3 regions of the Peribacillus sp. TH14 genome follow, and region 1 is predicted to be linked to each of the others. Evidence: a T-box and tRNA genes for the amino acid it is inferred to sense, from the RefSeq annotation. Region 1 holds a T-box; the other regions hold tRNA genes.
The links. A T-box is a leader RNA that pairs with one kind of tRNA and senses whether it is charged. The one in region 1 lies ahead of pheS (phenylalanine--tRNA ligase subunit alpha), so its partner is inferred to be a tRNA-Phe.
Positions count from the first base shown of each region.

Region 2: it encodes a tRNA-Phe, which carries the amino acid that the T-box ahead of pheS (phenylalanine--tRNA ligase subunit alpha) is inferred to sense. The anticodon was not compared.
Region 3: it encodes a tRNA-Phe, which carries the amino acid that the T-box ahead of pheS (phenylalanine--tRNA ligase subunit alpha) is inferred to sense. The anticodon was not compared.

Region 1 is NZ_JAEKEK010000001.1:3,553,647-3,555,874, reverse strand. Features, by position in the region: gene pheT (phenylalanine--tRNA ligase subunit beta) at 1-83, opposite strand, end outside; gene pheS (phenylalanine--tRNA ligase subunit alpha) at 111-1,151, opposite strand; T-box leader at 1,211-1,450, opposite strand; gene JFU50_RS17210 (TrmH family RNA methyltransferase) at 1,495-2,228, opposite strand, start outside.
Region 2 is NZ_JAEKEK010000001.1:1,249,957-1,252,184, reverse strand. Features, by position in the region: rRNA gene JFU50_RS06300 (23S ribosomal RNA) at 1-307, shown strand, start outside; rRNA gene rrf (5S ribosomal RNA) at 424-539, shown strand; tRNA gene JFU50_RS06290 (tRNA-Asn) at 549-623, shown strand; tRNA gene JFU50_RS06285 (tRNA-Ser) at 629-720, shown strand; tRNA gene JFU50_RS06280 (tRNA-Glu) at 730-804, shown strand; tRNA gene JFU50_RS06275 (tRNA-Val) at 819-894, shown strand; tRNA gene JFU50_RS06270 (tRNA-Met) at 985-1,058, shown strand; tRNA gene JFU50_RS06265 (tRNA-Asp) at 1,064-1,139, shown strand; tRNA gene JFU50_RS06260 (tRNA-Phe) at 1,152-1,227, shown strand; tRNA gene JFU50_RS06255 (tRNA-Thr) at 1,235-1,310, shown strand; tRNA gene JFU50_RS06250 (tRNA-Tyr) at 1,326-1,409, shown strand; tRNA gene JFU50_RS06245 (tRNA-Trp) at 1,420-1,493, shown strand; tRNA gene JFU50_RS06240 (tRNA-His) at 1,511-1,586, shown strand; tRNA gene JFU50_RS06235 (tRNA-Gln) at 1,625-1,699, shown strand; tRNA gene JFU50_RS06230 (tRNA-Gly) at 1,703-1,777, shown strand; tRNA gene JFU50_RS06225 (tRNA-Cys) at 1,786-1,859, shown strand; tRNA gene JFU50_RS06220 (tRNA-Leu) at 1,868-1,948, shown strand.
Region 3 is NZ_JAEKEK010000001.1:2,694,349-2,696,576, reverse strand. Features, by position in the region: gene JFU50_RS13170 (TraR/DksA C4-type zinc finger protein) at 1-546, shown strand, start outside; tRNA gene JFU50_RS13165 (tRNA-Glu) at 587-658, opposite strand; tRNA gene JFU50_RS13160 (tRNA-Ser) at 662-752, opposite strand; tRNA gene JFU50_RS13155 (tRNA-Asn) at 754-828, opposite strand; tRNA gene JFU50_RS13150 (tRNA-Ile) at 841-917, opposite strand; tRNA gene JFU50_RS13145 (tRNA-Gly) at 924-997, opposite strand; tRNA gene JFU50_RS13140 (tRNA-His) at 1,002-1,077, opposite strand; tRNA gene JFU50_RS13135 (tRNA-Phe) at 1,095-1,170, opposite strand; tRNA gene JFU50_RS13130 (tRNA-Asp) at 1,193-1,268, opposite strand; tRNA gene JFU50_RS13125 (tRNA-Met) at 1,275-1,348, opposite strand; tRNA gene JFU50_RS13120 (tRNA-Ser) at 1,453-1,545, opposite strand; tRNA gene JFU50_RS13115 (tRNA-Ile) at 1,564-1,640, opposite strand; tRNA gene JFU50_RS13110 (tRNA-Met) at 1,651-1,727, opposite strand; tRNA gene JFU50_RS13105 (tRNA-Ala) at 1,754-1,829, opposite strand; tRNA gene JFU50_RS13100 (tRNA-Pro) at 1,847-1,923, opposite strand; tRNA gene JFU50_RS13095 (tRNA-Arg) at 1,933-2,009, opposite strand; tRNA gene JFU50_RS13090 (tRNA-Leu) at 2,019-2,107, opposite strand; tRNA gene JFU50_RS13085 (tRNA-Gly) at 2,120-2,194, opposite strand; tRNA gene JFU50_RS13080 (tRNA-Leu) at 2,203-2,228, opposite strand, start outside.

The DNA.
Region 1 (2,228 bases):
TTTGTGATTTTGTCAGCAAGCTCTGTTGCATTGATGCCGGAAAGGTCTACATAATCTTGCAACCATTTATATGATACAAACATGGTAGGTCCTCCTTTTTAAAATAAAATTTATGCTTCGTGATGATGGAATTGTTTTAAGAAACGAACATCATTTGTATAGAAGTGACGGATATCATCCACACCGTATTTCAACATTGCGATTCGTTCCACACCGATTCCAAAAGCGAATCCTGAGTATTTTTTCGAATCGAATCCAGCCATTTCAAGTACGTTCGGGTGAACAATCCCGCCGCCCAGCACTTCAATCCAGCCTGTTTGTTTACAGACGCTGCAGCCTTTTCCACCGCAGATTTTACAAGAAATATCAACTTCAACAGATGGTTCTGTAAATGGGAAGAAACTTGGACGAAGACGGATTTCACGGTCTTGACCAAATACTTTTTTCGCAAACACGTCAAGCGTACCTTTCAGGTCGCTCATGCTGATGTTTTCATCGATGACCAGGCCTTCAATTTGTTGGAATTGATGGGAGTGTGTCGCGTCATCGTTATCACGGCGATATACTTTACCAGGACAAATAATTTTAACAGGGCCTTGGCCTTTATGTTTTTCCATCGTTCTAGCTTGTACCGGTGAAGTGTGTGTACGCATTAGGATTTCATCTGTGATGTAGAAAGAGTCCTGCATATCACGTGCCGGATGGCTTTTCGGCAGGTTTAATGCCTCAAAATTGTAGTAGTCGCTTTCGACTTCTGGACCTTCTGCAACTGTGTAACCCATACCGATGAATAAATCTTCAATTTCTTCTACAACACGTGTTAATGGGTGAAGATTCCCCTTGTTAACAGGTCGTCCTGGAAGTGTAACATCAATGGTTTCTGTTGCTAGCTTTGCATTGACAGCAGCTGTTTCAAGAGCTTTTTGTTTCTCCTCAATTTTTGAAGCGATTGCTTCACGAACATCATTAGCAAGAGCACCGATTTTCGGCCGTTCCTCCGCTGACAATTTACCCATGCCACGCAATACCTCAGTGATAGGCCCTTTTTTCCCTAAATAAGAAACACGGACTTCATTCAGTTCCTTTAGTTCGGAAGCTGCGGCAACTTTTTGCAACGCTTCTTCCTGCAGTTCTATTAAACGTTCCTGCATCATGTCTTCCTCCTTTATTTTCCTTTTGTAAAAATAAACACAAAAAAACCCCAATCCCAGAAAGGGACGAGGTTTATGTATCGCGGTACCACCCTTATTAGTGCACAAGCAAAAAAACTTCGCACTCACTTCATAAAAATAACGGCTCTTCACCGGAACATTTTTCGGACCCTATGTCTTCCCAATGCCAACTCGAAAGGTGAATTCCCTTAAGCAGCGCCATAAAAATGCTTTCAGTCACGGCATTTTTTCCCTGGTTATGGATATCTTAAGTTACTACTCTTTGTCATCGTTGTTTTCATTATAAAATTCTGTTTTATTATATTATAATTCGTCAGCCGTTTCAAATTGATTTTCGTAAATGGTACATTAAAATCCCAGCCGCAATCCCTACATTAAGAGATTCGCTTTTCCCGTAGATAGGAATATAGAGGTTTTTCGTAGTTTTCTCTAGCAATCCCTTTGCTACTCCCTGTCCTTCATTACCGACAAGCAAAGCAAATCGAGAGGACTTTTCCACTTCTTCAAATGGCGAAGCTCCTTCAAGGGCTGTGCCGTAAACCGGTGTGTCTTTTTGCTTCAATTCATCGATGATTTCAGAAAGGTTTCCTTTGATGACAGGCATATGAAACAGGCTTCCTTGCGTCGAACGGACCACTTTCGGATTATACAGATCTGCACAACCTTCGCCGAGAATGACAGCATCAATTCCAGCCGCATCTGCCGTCCGAATCATCGTTCCGAGATTCCCTGGATCCTGTACCGCATCTATCAACAATAGTTTATCCGGATTAATGGACGCCATACTAATTGATTTCTGCTCACATACAGCTGCAATTCCCTGAGGGGTCTCTGTATCACAAATCGCTTTCATAATATCATTTTTAACATAAATGACTTCTGTGCCTTCTAGTGTAAAATGGGCAGGCATTTCTGTTTCTTCATTAACAATCACTTCAATGACGATTTCTTCTTTTAACGCTTCTTCAACGAGGTGAAAGCCTTCGACTAAATATTTCCCTGTTTTGTCGCGCTCTTTCTTCGTCAATAGCTTTTTCCATTGCTTCACTTGCGGGT
Region 2 (2,228 bases), 2.3 Mb from region 1:
TCGTGAGACAGTTCGGTCCCTATCCGTCGCGGGCGCAGGAAATTTGAGAGGAGCTGTCCTTAGTACGAGAGGACCGGGATGGACGCACCGCTGGTGTACCAGTTGTCTTGCCAAAGGCATAGCTGGGTAGCTACGTGCGGACGGGATAAGTGCTGAAAGCATCTAAGCATGAAGCCCCCCTCGAGATGAGATTTCCCATAGCGCAAGCTAGTAAGATCCCTGAAAGATGATCAGGTTGATAGGTCAGAGGTGGAAGCGTGGCGACATGTGGAGCTGACTGATACTAATAGATCGAGGACTTAACCACGCTTTAAAAAATGAAATACCTTCTTATTATCTAGTTTTGAAGGAATGAAAATTTCTTCTTGCATTTTCTCAAAAAGACGTTATAATAATATATGTCTTGAAAAAATGTTAATAATGTTTGGTGACGATAGCGAAGAGGTCACACCCGTTCCCATTCCGAACACGGCAGTTAAGCTCTTCAGCGCCGATGGTAGTTGGGGGTTTCCCCCTGTGAGAGTAGGACGTCGCCAAGCTTATATCGTTCCGCAGTAGCTCAGTGGTAGAGCATTCGGCTGTTAACCGAACGGTCGTAGGTTCGAGTCCTACCTGCGGAGCCATTATTGGAGAGCTGTCCGAGTGGCCGAAGGAGCACGATTGGAAATCGTGTAGACGGGTAACCCTGTCTCAAGGGTTCAAATCCCTTGCTCTCCGCCATTTACAACTGGCCCGTTGGTCAAGCGGTTAAGACACCGCCCTTTCACGGCGGTAACACGGGTTCGAATCCCGTACGGGTCACCATTCCGAAAACATATGGAGGATTAGCTCAGCTGGGAGAGCATCTGCCTTACAAGCAGAGGGTCGGCGGTTCGATCCCGTCATCCTCCACCATTTTTTAAAAAGCAACAAGTTGTTTCTATATATCAGATATAATGAAACTGTTAACACGAAAACTTGATGCAATAGCAGCATTATTAACGTCGCGGGGTGGAGCAGTCCGGTAGCTCGTCGGGCTCATAACCCGAAGGTCGCAGGTTCAAATCCTGTCCCCGCAATCTATGGTCCCGTGGTGTAGCGGTTAACATGCCTGCCTGTCACGCAGGAGATCGCGGGTTCGATTCCCGTCGGGACCGCCATTTTTATTGTTTGGCTCAGTAGCTCAGTCGGTAGAGCAAAGGACTGAAAATCCTTGTGTCGGCGGTTCGATTCCGTCCTGAGCCACCATTGTAGTGCCGGTGTAGCTCAACTGGTAGAGCAACTGACTTGTAATCAGTAGGTTGGGGGTTCAAGTCCTCTTGCCGGCACCAGTAACATCCATATGCGGAGGGGTAGCGAAGTGGCTAAACGCGGCGGACTGTAAATCCGCTCCTTCGGGTTCGGCAGTTCGAATCTGCCCCCCTCCACCATTTTATTTATAGGGGTATAGTTTAAAGGTAGAACAGAGGTCTCCAAAACCTCCAGTGTGGGTTCGAGTCCTACTACCCCTGCCAATTTTAATTTTATAATGGCGATTGTGGCGAAGTGGTTAACGCACCTGATTGTGGTTCAGGCATTCGTGGGTTCGATTCCCATCAGTCGCCCCATTTTTTAATAAATGATGGTATAATAAGTATAACGTTAATGGGCTATAGCCAAGCGGTAAGGCAACGGATTTTGATTCCGTCATGCGAAGGTTCGATCCCTTCTAGCCCAGCCATTCGCGAAAGTAGTTCAGTGGTAGAATACAACCTTGCCAAGGTTGGGGTCGCGGGTTCGAATCCCGTCTTTCGCTCCAAAAACGTTGGCGGCATAGCCAAGCGGTAAGGCAGAGGTCTGCAAAACCTTTACCACCGGTTCGATTCCGGTTGCCGCCTCCAACAAAAATGCCGGTGTGGCGGAATTGGCAGACGCGCACGACTCAAAATCGTGTTCCTCTGGAGTGCCGGTTCGACCCCGGCCACCGGTATCACCAATAGCGAAGAAAAGCTATTACTTCAAGCTTCACACTTAATTGTGTGAAGCTTTTTTGTGTTTATCACGCACTACAGAATATGTACAAATATTGTGCGGGGTAGTGTGCGATGAGTAAAGGAGGAAATTTACTATAGGAAGATGAATTAAGAATTGTTACAAAAACTACTTACGTTAAATCTGATGAATTGGAGTTTAAATTATTCTTTGAAGACTGCCAATTAAGGAATCTTTGTCCTCATACTTTGAAATATTATCGAGAACAATTTAATGCG
Region 3 (2,228 bases), 860 kb from region 1:
GAGCATGCACAATCTGAAATGGAAAAAGTCAAGAATGCATTGAATGCGATAGATGCAGGCTTCTATGGCCATTGTAAAACCTGTGATACTGAAATCCCTTTTGAACGGCTTGAAGCCATCCCTACCACTCTCTACTGTGTCGAGCACGCCCCAGAACGACCGACTATACAAGATCGACCAGTTGAAGAAGACGTACTGATTCCATCAAAGGGAAATAATTTTGAAAACCGTCATGGAAGTGAAATAGTAGATAAAGAAGATAGCTTTGGCGAAGTAGCCAAATTTGGTACATCTGAAACACCTGCGGATTACATGGGCGATCATGACAGCTATAATAATCTTTATAAAACAGAAGATGAAACCGATGGATTTCCTGAAGACTATGAAGGATTTGTAGCAAATGATATCGAAGGAAAAAAAATAAGGGGTATCCCGAATAAAAAGCAAAAGAACTATGAAGATACATTAGATGAAGAAAACGTTGAATCTCAGCTTGGAGACATTCCTTATAAACAAAAAGATAGTTATATCAATGAAGAGAAATAAATAAAAAAAAGAAGCATACAGAATGTATGCTTCTTTTTTATGACCCGTACGGGATTCGAACCCGTGTTACCGCCGTGAAAGGGCGGTGTCTTAACCGCTTGACCAACGGGCCAAATGGCGGAGAAGGAGGGATTTGAACCCTCGCGCCGCTCACGCGACCTACACCCTTAGCAGGGGCGCCTCTTCAGCCTCTTGAGTACTTCCCCATGGCTCCGCAGGTAGGACTCGAACCTACGACCGTTCGGTTAACAGCCGAATGCTCTACCACTGAGCTACTGCGGAACAATATGAATATGGTGGGCCTAAATGGACTCGAACCATCGACCTCACGCTTATCAGGCGTGCGCTCTAACCAGCTGAGCTATAGGCCCATAAATTGGAGCGGGTGAAGGGAATCGAACCCTCATCATCAGCTTGGAAGGCTGAGGTTTTACCACTAAACTACACCCGCGAAATGGGGCGACTGATGGGAATCGAACCCACGAATGCCTGAACCACAATCAGGTGCGTTAACCACTTCGCCACAATCGCCGTAATTTTTGAAATAATGGTGGCTCAGGACGGAATCGAACCGCCGACACAAGGATTTTCAGTCCTTTGCTCTACCGACTGAGCTACTGAGCCACATTTGTATTAAATTTTATAATGGCGGTCCCGACGGGAATCGAACCCGCGATCTCCTGCGTGACAGGCAGGCATGTTAACCGCTACACCACGGGACCTAATAATTGCGGGGACAGGATTTGAACCTGCGACCTTCGGGTTATGAGCCCGACGAGCTACCGGACTGCTCCACCCCGCGACGGTAATAATGAAACGATTTCGCATCAAGTTTTCGTGTAAATTGTTTCTTCCGCTTCCTCTATGTAAAGGTTGTTTCAAAACAACTTGCTGCTTTTAAAGAAATGGAGGAGGTAGAGGGATTCGAACCCCCGCGGGATTTGACTCCCCTGTCGGTTTTCAAGACCGATCCCTTCAGCCGAACTTGGGTATACCTCCGTGGCTAAAAAAATTACATGGTGGACCTTGTAGGACTCGAACCTACGACCGGACGGTTATGAGCCGTCTGCTCTAACCAGCTGAGCTAAAGGTCCTTATATTTATTGGTAGCGGCGGAGGGGATCGAACCCCCGACCTCACGGGTATGAACCGTACGCTCTAGCCAGCTGAGCTACACCGCCAATATAATATAAGTTTTGATGAAAAATGGTGGAGCCTAGCGGGATCGAACCGCTGACCTCCTGCGTGCAAGGCAGGCGCTCTCCCAGCTGAGCTAAGGCCCCATTCATTAGAAATCACGTGGTCGGGAAGACAGGATTCGAACCTGCGACCCCTTGGTCCCAAACCAAGTGCTCTACCAAGCTGAGCTACTTCCCGCAAAAAACATGGTGCGCCCGGCGGGAGTCGAACCTACAACCTTCTGATTCGTAGTCAGATGCTCTATCCAATTGAGCTACGGGCGCATATTAAGATGGTGCCGAGGACCGGAATCGAACCGGTACGGTAGTCACCTACCGCAGGATTTTAAGTCCTGTGCGTCTGCCAGTTCCGCCACCCCGGCACATACGAAAAGTGGAGCGGAAGACGGGATTCGAACCCGCGACCCCAACCTTGGCAAGGTTGTATTCTACCACTGAACTACTTCCGCATGAAAGATGCGGGTGAAGGGACTTGAACCCCCA